DNA from 4 places in the Aquamicrobium ahrensii genome. Region 4 is predicted to be linked to each of the others. Evidence: predicted binding sites of a transcription regulator. Region 4 holds the regulator's gene; each other region holds the start of a gene.

Region 1 (3,208 bases), on a different contig from region 4:
TGTCGGCGGCGTGGGCTGCGCCTGCCGCGGCGGTGGAGAGCAGGAGCGCGAGCGCGCAGGTGCGGATCATTGCGGTTTCCTTTGTCGGATTGTGGAGGAGAAGTCGTCTTCCCGCGCCCATGGCGTGAGAAGCGGAGCGAGTGCGTCGACGAGCCGGCGCAACGCCAGAGCAAGAATGGCGATGATGCTCATGGCCGCGAACATCGTGTCGGTCTGCATGCGGGCGTTGGCCTGGACCATGACGAACCCGAGCCCGGCCGATGCGCCGACCCACTCGCCGATCACCGCTCCCAGCGGAGCAAGCGGCGCTGCAACCCTGAGGCCGGAAACCAGCGCTGGAAGCGCGAGCGGCATGCGCAGCAGGAACAGCGTCCGGCGGTGGGTGGCCGGGGTGAGCGCGGCGGCGTCGACGATCTCCGGCGGCGTGCGCCGCAGGCCGTCGGCGAAGGCGGAGGCGACGGGGAAGAAGATGATAAGCGCCGTCATCACCACTTTCGAGGCCATGCCGAAGCCGAACCACAGAACCAGCAAGGGCGCGATGACGAAGACCGGAAAGGCCTGCAGCACCAGCACCACCGGCCAGATTGCCCGCCCGAGGCGCGGAAACAGAGCCACGGCAAGCGCGGTGGCGATGCCGGCGAGCGCGCCCGCCACGAAGCCGGCGGCGATCTCGGCCAGCGTCACGAGCGTGTTGTCGAGAAGATAGAGCGGCTGCCGACGAAAAGCGGCCGCCACGTCGAGCGGCGCCGGCAATATGTAGCGTGGCGGGGCGAAGGCGACGACGATCACCTGCCATGAGGCCAGCAGCACAAGAGCGGTGCGCAACGCTGCCGGGACAGCCGACATGGCTCCGCCCTCCTAGAAGGAGCGTGGCGTCGGCGGGCGGACTTTGGATTTGAACGTCATGGCGATCTCCCGACTTGTCATCATGGAGATCCAGGTGTGCGAAGAATTGGCAGGATTGCCCGAAGGCCCTTGTTCCGTTCCTACGCCGGCATAACCCGGATCAGGTTCAAGGGTCTGGCTCATCGCCATCTCAGCGCCGTACAGCGCTCCCCTCGGAATGAAGCCATCTATGTTGCAGGTCGCCGGTGCTGTCAAGCACGCCGGGCAGCTTTGTCATCAACCTGTCCGGGACCTGTCATCGCGTTGTAATGTGCCGGGCCTAGCTAGCGGGCTCTTTCGACGCTTACGGAGAACCCGACATGCGAAGCCTGCTCGCCATCCTGACCGCAACCACCATACTGGTCCCGGCCGTCGCCGGCGCCGCCACGGTCTACCCGCTTGACCGCGCTACGATCCTCACCGCTTCGCCCTTCGACGTTAAGGTGGAGTTCGACGGCGTCGTCGCCGGCTCCGACGTCAGCGTCACCATCAATGGCAAGCCGGCCGCTGAAGTGCTCGGCAAGGAAGCCACCTTCATCGAGAAGGAAGACGGCGTTGAGGCTTCCGCCGTGCGTCTTGAAGGCGTCACGATCACGGAACCCGGCGTCTACACCGTCATCGCCAGGGCCGGCGATGAGGAAAAGACCGTGATGTGGGAAGTTTACGGCACCGCTGACGAGCCCAGAGCCAAGAACGTGATCTTCCTGATCGCCGACGGTCTTTCGGTCGCGCACCGCACCGCCGCCCGCATCATGTCCAAGGGCATGACCGAGGGCAAGGCCAATGGCCGCCTCAACATGGACGAACTGGACCGCATGGCCTTCATCGGCACCTCGTCCACCGAAGCCGTCGCCACCGACAGCGCCAACACCATGTCGGCCTATATGACCGGCCACAAGAGCGCGGTGAACGCGATCGGCGTCTATGCCGACCGCACCGAAGATCCGTTCGACGATCCGAAGGTCGAGACGCTGGTCGAGGCGCTCCGCCGCCAGACCTCGAAGTCGGTCGGCATCGTCACCACTTCCGAACTTCAGGATGCGACGCCTGCCGCGCTCTTCGCCCACACCCGCCGCCGCGCCGAGAAGGCCGCCATCAACAACCAGATCTTCGACCTGAAGCCCGATGTGATCTTCGGCGGCGGATCGGCCTATTTCCTGCCGCAGTCGGTTGCCGGCTCCAAGCGCAAGGACGACACCGACCATATCGAGGGCTTCAGGGAAGCAGGCTATACGCTGGCCACCACCAAGGGTGAGCTGGAGGCGGCAGCCGGCTCCAACACCGGCAAGGTGCTCGGCCTGTTCCATACCGGCAACATGGACACCACGCTCGACCGCGAGTTCCTGAAGAAGGGCACCGTGGAGAAGTTCCCCGAGCAGCCCGGTCTGGTCGACATGACGAAAGCCGCTCTCGGCCAGCTTTCGAAGAACGCGGAAGGCTTCGTGCTGGTTGTCGAGGCCGCCAATGTCGACAAGATGTCCCATCCGCTCGACTGGGATCGCGCCGTGGTCGACACCATCGAGTTCGACAAGGCCATCGGCGTCGCCCGCGAGTTTGCCGAGCAGAACCCCGATACGCTGATCGTCGTCACCGGCGACCACACCCATGGCGTCTCGATCATCGGTACGGTCGATGACGAGAAGCCGGGCGACGATATGCGCGAGAAGGTCGGCACCTATGCCGATGCCGGCTTCCCGAACTATGTCGACTCGGATGGCGACGGCTATCCCGACAGCGTCGATGTCTCGCGCCGCCTGTTCCTGGCGGCCAACAACGGCCCCGACCACTACGAGACCTTCCGTCCGAAACTCGACGGCCCGTTCGTTCCGGCCATTCAGGATGAGAACAAGAAATACATCGCCAACGAGGCCTACAAGGACGTTCCCGGCGCTGTTCTGGTGCAGGGCAACATCCCGCGCGACGGCGACACCGGCGTCCATGCCGTGGACGACGTGGTGCTTCAGGCTACCGGCCCCGGCTCGGAGAACTTCAAGGGCTATATGGAGCAGAGCGACGTCTACCGTGTGCTGGCCGACGCTCTGGCGCTGGGCGCAAAGCAGACGCAGTAAGCGCCTCGCCATCGGGAAACAGGCCCGGAGAAGCTCCGGGCCTGCATCCGTTTCCGTTCCGCGCAGGCTTTGCAAAGGAGGCTGCAATGAATTCCCGCAAGATCCGACGCCGGCAGATGCTGGGTATGGTGGGCGGCGCGGTGCTTTCGCTCGCCGCTTCGCGCCCCGCCCATGCGGCCGCCGACATGATTTCTTTCGACGAGTTGTATGGCAAGGTCAGCGTTCTCGGCCTCACCTTCTCCGACAAGGTGAAG
Region 2 (3,208 bases), on a different contig from region 4:
AGGCTCCGCGCCTCGCGACCTTCGTGAGGCGCGCCTTGCGTTGCGCTTCCCATGCGGAGATCGCGCTTTCGCTTGAGCCAGCAGCTGTCGCCAGCGAATGAGCAAGCAGGGCGGCGTCTTCTATGGCCATGGCTGCTCCCTGCGCTGCAAACGGCGTCACGGCGTGGGCGGCGTCGCCGATCAGCACCATGCCGGGAGCGCTCCAGCTCGCCGCAGGATCGACCGTGTTGAGCGGCCATGCGGTCCAGCGGACCAGTCCGGCGAGAGCCAGGAGCCGCGCCGAACCGCGCGTCAGGGCGCGCATCAGGATTGCGGGGTCGGCAGCCGTCGCCCAGCTATCGGCAATTTTGTCGGCCGGCGTAAAGGCCACCAGATTGATCTCCGCGCCAGCGCGCAAGGGGTAGGCGACGAGATGGAAGTCGCCGTGCAGGAAAGTGGTTACGCAGTCCGTTTCCGCCATCGTGCGGAAAGCCTGGCCGGCGTCGCTGTCGGTCATGATCGTGGCGCGCCAGGCTATTTGTCCGCTGAATCGGCTATCGGCCGATCCAGCTATATGCTGGCGCGTTCTGGACCAGACGCCGTCGGCCCCAATCAGCAAGCTGCTCTGCGCGACTTCGGTGCGGCCGTCTTCACTCTCGAAGCACGCCCTGACATCGCCTTCCGCAGTTTCAGATATGTCGGAAAGACGCATTCCTGACGTTAGAGTGATTTCCGCCCATGTCGCCACCTCGGCAAGCAGCGCCTGCTGCAAATCGGCGCGATGCGCAACCAGATAGGGGGCTTCCCAGCGTCGTTCTGCCGCCTGTCCCAGCGGTACGCTGGTTAGCACCCGCAGCGTCCTCGCATCCTTGAGCCGGACGGCTTTCGGCTGAACAGCTTGCGAGCGCATACACGACAGAACGCCAAGCTCGGCCAGAATATGGGTAGCATTCGGAGAAAGCTGGAGCCCGGCGCCGAAAGCTTCCAGTTGCGGAGCCTGCTCATATAATTGGCTGGCTATTCCCCGGCGCGCCAGGGCGATCGCCAGCGTCAGGCCGGCTATTCCAGCTCCGGCGATCAGGATCGGGCGAGCGCCCTGGGGTTTCATCGATGGCTGGGCCTGTCTCGCGATCAGGCCGCGCGTTCAGTGTAGGCGCATCCGGCAGGGACGGTCTCGGACGGACCAAGGCTCGCGCTGTAGCGATAGAGGGTCGAACAGTAAGGACAGACCTTTTCGTTATCCGCGCCCATGTCGAGAAACACATGAGGATGGTCGAACGGCGGATTGGCGCCGACGCACATGAATTCCTTGACGCCGATTTCGATCGCCGCATGACCCTGATCGTTCTGGAAGTGGGGAATGGTACCGCCAGCCATGATCGTCTCCTTCGAACTGTTATCCTGCGTTTGGATCATAAGACCGCTCTTTGCAAGCGTGTGAAATCAAACTGTCGCAAAACCCTGCCAGAGGATAATGTGAAACATGTAGCCGGCTGGCTGGTCGGCAAGGCGCCGAACCGGCCGGGTCTTAGGAAAGCGCGGATATGAATGAATTGAGGCCGAAACAGGCGGAATTCAACACCTTGGACGTGGCTGCAGACGAGAGCGGGAACCCGGACCGCTTCGTCAATCGTGAGTTTTCATGGCTGCAATTCAACAGGCGCGTGCTTGAGGAAGCGCGTAATGAACGCCACCCGCTTCTGGAGCGGGTTCGCTTTCTGTCGATCTCCGCGGGAAATCTCGACGAGTTCTTCATGGTTCGTGTGGCCGGCCTTGCCGGACAGGTTCGCCAGCGCATCACATTGAAAAGCCCGGATGGACGCACGCCCGAACAGCAGCTCGAGCAGGTGCTGCGCGAGGTGGAGCGGCTTCAGTCGGATCAGCAGAAGATTTTCGCGGAACTTATGGCGCTTCTCGACAAGGAGGGCATTGAGACGGTGAGCGTTTCGGCTCTCTCCAAGGACGAGAAGGTCTGGCTGGAAGACTATTTCCGGGAGCAGGTGTTTCCGGTTTTGACCCCGTTGTCGATCGATCCGGCGCATCCGTTCCCTTTCATTCCCAATCTCGGATTCTCGATGGCGCTTCAATTGCGCCACCTGAGGGAAGGGGAAGACATGAGCGCGCTTCTGCGCCTTCCGCCGGCGCTCAAGCGCTACATTCGCCTGCCCGACCGAAAGGGGCGCGTGCGCTTCGCGCCGCTGGAAGATGTGGTGGGCCTCTACATCGGGCGTCTGTTTCCCGGCTATGAAGTAAAGGGCTCCGGCACATTCCAGATCATTCGTGACAGCGATATCGAAGTCGAGGAAGAATCGGAAGATCTGGTGCGCCTGTTCGAGACCGCGCTCAAGCGCCGGCGGCGCGGCTCGGTCATCCGCATCGAGTTCGACAGCCGTATGCCGGAAAGCCTTCGGGAATTCGTGGCGGGCGAACTGGGTGTGGCCGGAAATCGCATCAGCGTTATCGAAGGTCCGCTGGCCCTCAACCAGATTTCGGAGATCGTCAGTGTGGCGCGCGACGATCTGAAATTCACGCCCTACAATCCCCGCTTCCCCGAGCGTATCCGTGAGCATGGCGGCGATTGCTTCGCCGCCATTCGCGAGAAGGACATCGTCGTCCATCACCCCTATGAATCGTTCGATGTGGTCGTGCAGTTCCTGCGTCAGGCCGCGCTCGATCCCGAAGTGGTGGCGATCAAGCAGACGCTTTACCGTACATCGAACGACAGCCCGATCGTGCGTGCGCTCATCGATGCGGCCGAAGCGGGAAAATCGGTTACGGCGCTGGTCGAGCTCAAGGCGCGCTTCGATGAGGAGGCCAATATCCGCTGGGCGCGCGATCTCGAGCGCGCGGGCGTGCAGGTCGTGTTTGGCTTCCTCGAACTGAAAACGCACGCCAAGATGTCGCTGGTGGTGCGGCGTGAGGATGGAAAGCTGCGCAACTACGTGCATCTTGGCACCGGCAATTACCATCCGATCACGGCGCGCATCTATACGGATCTGTCATTCTTCACGACGGACCCGCAGATCGCTCGCGACGTGTCACAGATATTCAATTTCATCACCGGCTATGCGGAACCGGCGGAGGAAATGACGATCGCCATGTCGCCCTTCACCCTGCGCAGCCGGATCCTGTCCCATATAGAGGACGAGATTCGCCATACGCGGGAGGGCCGGCCGGGGCGTATCTGGATGAAGATGAATTCGCTCGTCGATCCACAGGTCATCGATGC
Region 3 (3,208 bases), on a different contig from region 4:
CTGCAGCGGCCCCATGCCCGTATAGAGCGGGCCGGCATAGGCGGTGCAGATGCCCTTCTTGAACGCCTCGAACTGGGCGGTGGCGTTGAGGAAATATTCGATGGTGATCTTGTCGAAATTGTCGAAGCCGCGCTTGGTGGGAATATCTTTGCCCCAATACTCCCGATTGCGCTGGAACACGATGCGCTGGCCCGGAACCACCTGCTCTATGACGTAGGGTCCGGAGCCGATCACCGGCTTCAGCGTGCCCCGATCGAAGCTGTCCTTGTCGAAGAAATGCTTCGGCACGATGGGGGTGGCGGCAATGATCAGCGGAAATTCACGGTCGGCGTGTTCGTTGAAGGTGAAGCGCACGCTATGATCGCCGGTCTTCTCCAGCTTTTCCACCCGCTTCATCCGGTCGGAATAGGGCGGCCGGCCTTTTTCGGTGAACACATCATAGGTGAACAGCACGTCTTCCGGCGTCACAGGCTGGCCGTCGGACCATTTTGCATCCGGGTCGAGATGGAATTCGATCCATTTGCGCTCGTCATCCATCTCCACGCTTTCGGCCAGCAGCCCGTACAGACTGAAGGCCTCGTCCATGTTGCGCTGCATCAGCGGCTCGAAGACGAGGTTGCCGAAGATGGTGTCGATGACGCCCCGCGCGGTGGTGCGCAGGCTTTTCAGGATGAAGGGATTGAGATTGTCGAAGGTGCCGACCACGCAATAGGTGATCTCGCCGCCCTTCGGCGCATCCGGATTGGCGTAGCCGAAATGCGTGAAATCCTTCGGCAGGGCCGGGTCGCCCTGCATGGAGATGGCGTGGCGTGGCTCCGCTCCGGCGTTATGGGGCAGGATCGACAGCAGCGAAAGGGCGGCGGTCAGCCATAGGGCGGTTCGGCTCATTACTCGGTCTCGATGGCGCGGCATGGTGATTCGGTGGCCAAGTTACCACGCGACGTGCAAATCCGTTGGTCACACTCAAGAAATGCACGGCGCGGACTGGATTCGGCGACGCTGGCAGTGTAACACGCCGCGCGAGCCATCCTGTTGCCTCATTTACGCAACAGGTAGCGTTGCGGTGCGGCGTCGGGCTAGCGCCGCGGACAAAAGTCGAGAGGAAGCGCACCTGATGTCCAGCCTGAAATCCAAAGCGTACCGTCTGTCGGTCATGGCCGCTGGCGTGGCCGGATTCCTCGCAGCCGGGTTGCCGCAGGCTTCGGCCCAGCAGATTCCGCAAGGCTGGTTCAAGGCCTGTTCGAAGCAGGAAGACGTCGATATCTGCAATGTGCAGAACATCGTCACTGCCGGCAACGGGCAGCTCGTCACCGGCGTCAGCATGATCGACCTGCGCGGGAAGGTGAACCGCAAGGTCTTCCAGGTGACCGTGCCCAGCGGCCGTCTCGTGCCTCCGGGCATCGCGCTCCAGGTCGATGGCGGCAAGGCCCAGAAGCTCGATTATGTCATCTGCTTCCCGGATCGCTGCGTGGCCGAGGTTCCGATGACCGATCCGCTCGTCGCCTCGTTCAAGAAGGGTTCCGAGATCGTTCTGACCTCGATCAACTTCCAGAACCAGCCGAACCCGATCAAGATTTCGCTTGAGGGCTTCACCGGCGCCTTCGAAGGACCGGCGATGCAGGCCTCCGATCTGGAGGAGCGCCAGAAGAAGCTTCAGGAGTTCGTCTCCAAGAACAACGAGGACTTCGCCAAGAAGCTCAAGGAAGAACAGGAAAAGGCCAAGGCCTCGGGCAACTGATCCCGGTCGGTTCCAGAAATTCTATAAAAAGGCCCCGCTCGGCGGGGCCTTTTTCATATCCATGCAAGCCGGCTTCATTCATGCGTCCGTCATGACGTCCGCATAGATCACACCCGACACGTTCGACGGAGTGATTCTGATGCGAATGTTCTGGATGCGCCTGGCGCTGGCCATCGTCTGCCTGCCGCCCGCCAGCGCGATATCCGGCGAAAGCCGGGTGGACGAGATACTGGAGCGGTTCGGGCAGGCCAACCGCTGGCGGGACCATGTCATGATCGTGGCGCACCGGGCAGGCGGCCTGCGCGAAGGCAAGGCGCTCTATCCTGAAAATTCTCTGGCGGCGCTGGAAGCCTCGATCGCGGATGGCGCGGAAATGGTGGAGGTCGATGTGCGCCGTTCCGCCGATGGCGCGTTTGTGGTCATGCATGACAGTTGGCTCGACCGCACCACCACCTGCAAGGGCGAGGTGGCTCCGCGCACTCTGGCGCAATTGCGCGAATGCAACCTGATCGTGGAAGCGACCGGCGAGGTCACGAACGAGGTCGTGCCGACGCTGGCCGAATTTCTGTCGGCCGCCAGGGGACGCATCCTCGTCAACATCGACAACAAGCTGGACAGGAACGAGTTTCCGGCAATGGCCGCGGTTGCCCGCGATCTCGGCATGGCGCGACAGGTGGTGATCAAGGAGAACCTGTGGAACGCGCAGCGCCTTTCCGGGGCGCAGGAAATGATGCGGCGTACCGGCGATGACATTCACTTCATGCCGATCATCGCGGACGATGCGGTTCGCGAGGTGGAGTTCGCCGAAACCGTGCAGGTCGCTCTCGCGTCCCATGCCATGGAACTGATCAACTGGCGTGCGGGGAGTGATCTCCTGACCGCGAATGGCGGCCCGCTGTTTTCCAGCAGGATGCGCGCGCTGGCGGTGCGCGGCGACTGGCACATCTGGGCCAACACCTATGCCATCGTGAACAAGCCGGGCGGGTTCCTGTCAGGCGGACGTGGCGACGAACTGGCGACGCTGGCCAGCCTGCCGGCGGAAAGCTGGGGATTCTGGGCCGAGCGCGGAGCGACCATAATCCAGACCGATGAGCCGTTTGCGGCCATCGAATGGCTGGCCGCAAACGGCTATCGTCTTCCTTACGAGGCCGACGCCGTTGAACTGGCGGGACACGCCGCAAATATCAACTGATTGCGCCGGCTGGCTTGCCCGAATGCAAAAAGGCCGCCCGAAAGGCGGCCTTTTCGATGAAACGGAAAAGCGTTTTGCTTAGCGCTTCGAGAACTGGAACGAACGGCGGGCCTTGGCGCGGCCGTACTTCTTGCGCTCGACCACGCGGCTGTCGCGGGTGAGGAAACCACCCTTCTTGAGGACGCCGCGCAGTTCCGGCTCGTAGTAGGTGAGAGCCTTGGAAATGCCGTGGCGCACGGCGCCGGCCTGACCCGAAAGGCCGCCGCCGGCGACGGTGG
Region 4 (3,208 bases):
GGTCACGCTGATGCTGTCGCTCAACAGCCTGTCCGCCGTCAGCCTCGACTATGCGGGCAATGTGCTGGATGAAGAGCATCGCCGTCTCGACACGCGCGCCCTGCCCCGCGACAAGCTGATCGACGAATGCCTGACCATGCTTGGCCGGCGGTTGCGTCATCCGGCACGACAGGCAAGGCCGGTTCTGCGCGTCGTTCTGGCTACGCAGGGCATCACGGACGCCGAAGCGCGCTCGATGCTGTGGTCTCCGATCACCCCGCACACCGACATTGCGTTCGCAGACCTGCTCGAAGCGGAATTCTCCATTCCGGTCACGGTGGAGAACGACTGCAACATGATGGCCGAAGCGCTGCGCTGGCGCGATCCCGAGCGCTATCGCGACGATTTCATCGCCATCCTGCTTTCCCACGGCATCGGCATGGGGCTGGTGCTGAAAGGATCGATGTTCACCGGCACCCATTCTTCCGGTGTCGAGTTCGGACACATGGTGCATCGCCCCGATGGCGCGCTCTGCCGCTGCGGCCGGCGCGGCTGCATCGAGGCCTATGCCGGCAGCTACGCCATCTGGCGCAACGCCGCCGGCCACGACGGGAACGAGGAGCCGCGCGGCGATATAGACGAGGCGGAAATGCAGGCGCTGGCCGAAGCTGCCCGCAGCCATGACGGCCCCGAACGGAGAGCGTTTCGCATCGCCGGCGAAGCGCTGGGCTTCGGCCTCGGCAGCCTGTTCGCGCTGATCGACCCGGCCCCCGTGGCCATGGTGGGCCTCAACGCCGCCGCCTTCGACCTGATCGAACCAGCGCTGCGCGAGGCGATAGCCAGAACCGCGGGCGGGCACCATTCGGGATCGATCACCTTCGACACCGAGCCGGACCAGATCGCGCTGCTGCGCGAAGGGTGCGCCATGCGGGCGCTGACCTTCGTCGATCACCGGATCTTCGCCGGCGGCCGTCCTTCACAGGACGACCCCGCCGCGCTTCACTCTTCCCTGATCGCGTAGCCCGAACCGCGCACGGTGCGGATCACATCGGGCATGCGGCCAGTGTTGACCGCCTTGCGCAGCCGCCCGACATGCACGTCCACCGTGCGTTCGTCGATATAGATTGTCTCGCCCCAGACATTGTCCAGCAACTGCCCGCGCGAAAAGACGCGGCCGGGGTGCTGCATCATGAATTCGAGCAGGCGGAACTCGGTCGGGCCGAGCTTGATCTCGCTCTTCTTGCGGTAGACGCGATGCTGCTCGCGGTCGAGCACGATGTCACCGACCTTCAGCACCGAGGACAGGACCTCGGGCTTGGCGCGACGCAGCAGCGCCTTCACCCGCGCCACCAGTTCAGGCATGGAGAACGGCTTGACCAGATAGTCGTCGGAGCCCGTGGAAAGACCCCGCACCCGGTCGCTTTCCTCGCCGCGCGCGGTCAGCATGATGATCGGCAGACGCTCGGTCTGCTCGCGCATCCGCAGCCGCCGGCACAGTTCGATGCCCGAAACCGCCGGCACCATCCAGTCGAGCACCAGAAGATCGGGCACGTTTTCCTGCAAGCGCAACTCGGCTTCGTCGCCGCGCGTGACGATCTCGACCTGATAACCTTCTGCTTCGAGATTGTAGCGCAGGAGCACGCCCAGCGGCTCCTCGTCCTCGACCACCATGATGCGGGGTGCGATCATGTCCTGCTCCTGAAAATGCGCTCAGACCGCGGGCGCCGGCGCGCCGGTTTCGTCCTGTTTCGGACGATGAACGGGCAATTGCTCGCCGGTCAGCACATAATAGGCATTTTCCGCGATATTGGTCACGTGGTCGCCGATCCGCTCCAGGTTCTTGGCGCAGAACAGCAGGTGCGTGCAGGCGGTGATATTGCGCGCATCCTCCATCATGTAGGTCAGCAATTCGCGAAACACAGAGGTGTAGCGCACGTCGATCAATTCGTCCTCGTCGCGCAGGCGCACAAGTCCCTCCGGATTGCGCGTGCCATACTCTTCAATGACGCCCTGCACCTGCTCCAGGACCAGCTCGGCCATGTCCTCGATCGACCGGGCGAGTTCGCGCGGCATGACCGACTTGCCGACGGCGTCGACGCGCTTGGCGATGTTCTTGGCGAGGTCGCCGATCCGCTCCAGATCTCCCGCCATGCGGATGGCGCCGACGATGGCGCGCAGATCCTGCGCCATGGGCTGGCGCTTGCCGATCAGGATGATGGCGCGATCGTCCAGCCGGCGCTGGAGGCTGTCCATGACAGCATCTTCGGAAATGACACGCTGCGCCAGCGCGCTGTCGGGGACGATCAGGCTCTGCGTGGCCTCGTCCACCATCGACCGCGCCAGACTGACCATGTCCCGCACCAGCCCCTCGATCTCTTGCAGATCGTCGTCAAAGGCGGTCACCGTATGGGCACCCATTATCCGTTCCTCGTCTGTTGGAATGGCAGCGGAACCACTCAGCCGAAGCGGCCGGTGATGTAGTCCTGCGTGCGCTTGTCGTCGGGGTTGGTGAACATCTTCTCCGTCGGCCCCTCCTCGACAAGATTGCCGAGATGGAACATGGCCGTGCGCTGGGAGACGCGCGCCGCCTGCTGCATGGAGTGGGTGACGATGACGATGGTGTAGTTCTCCCGCAACTCATCGATCAGTTCCTCGACGCGGGCGGTGGCGATCGGATCGAGCGCCGAGCAGGGCTCGTCCATCAGGATCACCTCCGGCGAGACGGCGATGGCGCGGGCGATGCACAGGCGCTGCTGCTGGCCGCCGGAAAGGCCGGTGCCCGGCTCGTTGAGGCGGTCCTTCACCTCGTTGAACAGGCCGGCGCGCTTGAGGCTGGATTCGACGACTTCATCCATGTCGGTCTTGCTGCGGGCGAGGCCGTGGATGCGCGGGCCGTAGGCGACGTTCTCGTAAATCGACTTCGGGAACGGGTTCGGCTTCTGGAACACCATGCCCACGCGCGAGCGCAGCTCGACCACATCGATGTCGCGGTCATAGATGTCCTCGCCGTCCAGTGTGATCTGACCGACCACGCGGGCATTGTCGATCGTGTCGTTCATGCGGTTGAGGCAGCGCAGGAAGGTGGACTTGCCGCAGCCGGACGGACCGATCAGCGCCGTCACCTGATTCTGGCGCACCAGAAGATCCACATCGAACAGCGCCTGCTTGTCGCCATAGAAGACGCCCACCTTCTCGCCGCGCATCTTGATGCGCTCGTTCGTGGCGGCGG

The links. Region 4 encodes PhoB, which activates phosphate uptake and scavenging genes when phosphate is short. Its sites were predicted from a motif close to TGTCATNNANCTGTCAT; they were not measured.
Region 1: ABID44_RS03655 (alkaline phosphatase) is a predicted target of PhoB. The motif match lies at 1,140-1,156, and genes of this name have one in related genera.
Region 2: ABID44_RS01705 (RNA degradosome polyphosphate kinase) is a predicted target of PhoB. The motif match lies at 1,418-1,434, and genes of this name have one in related genera.
Region 3: ABID44_RS07930 (glycerophosphodiester phosphodiesterase family protein) is a predicted target of PhoB. The motif match lies at 1,815-1,831, and genes of this name have one in related genera.

The regions. Positions count from the first base shown of each region.
Region 1 covers NZ_JBEPMN010000002.1:158,068-161,275, forward strand. The annotation lists gene ABID44_RS03645 (ABC transporter substrate-binding protein) at 1-70, opposite strand, end outside; gene ABID44_RS03650 (ABC transporter permease) at 67-846, opposite strand; TPP riboswitch at 967-1,069, opposite strand; gene ABID44_RS03655 (alkaline phosphatase) at 1,206-2,954, shown strand; gene ABID44_RS03660 (hypothetical protein) at 3,041-3,208, shown strand, end outside.
Region 2 covers NZ_JBEPMN010000001.1:339,075-342,282, reverse strand. The annotation lists gene ABID44_RS01715 (FAD-dependent monooxygenase) at 1-1,087, opposite strand, end outside; gene ABID44_RS01710 (zinc-finger domain-containing protein) at 1,111-1,356, opposite strand; gene ABID44_RS01705 (RNA degradosome polyphosphate kinase) at 1,524-3,208, shown strand, end outside.
Region 3 covers NZ_JBEPMN010000004.1:184,890-188,097, reverse strand. The annotation lists gene ABID44_RS07940 (extracellular solute-binding protein) at 1-888, opposite strand, end outside; gene ABID44_RS07935 (invasion associated locus B family protein) at 1,115-1,738, shown strand; gene ABID44_RS07930 (glycerophosphodiester phosphodiesterase family protein) at 1,878-2,930, shown strand; gene rpsI (30S ribosomal protein S9) at 3,009-3,208, opposite strand, start outside.
Region 4 covers NZ_JBEPMN010000014.1:48,331-51,538, reverse strand. The annotation lists gene ABID44_RS15230 (ROK family protein) at 1-1,000, shown strand, start outside; gene phoB (phosphate regulon transcriptional regulator PhoB) at 979-1,668, opposite strand; gene phoU (phosphate signaling complex protein PhoU) at 1,690-2,397, opposite strand; gene pstB (phosphate ABC transporter ATP-binding protein PstB) at 2,436-3,208, opposite strand, start outside.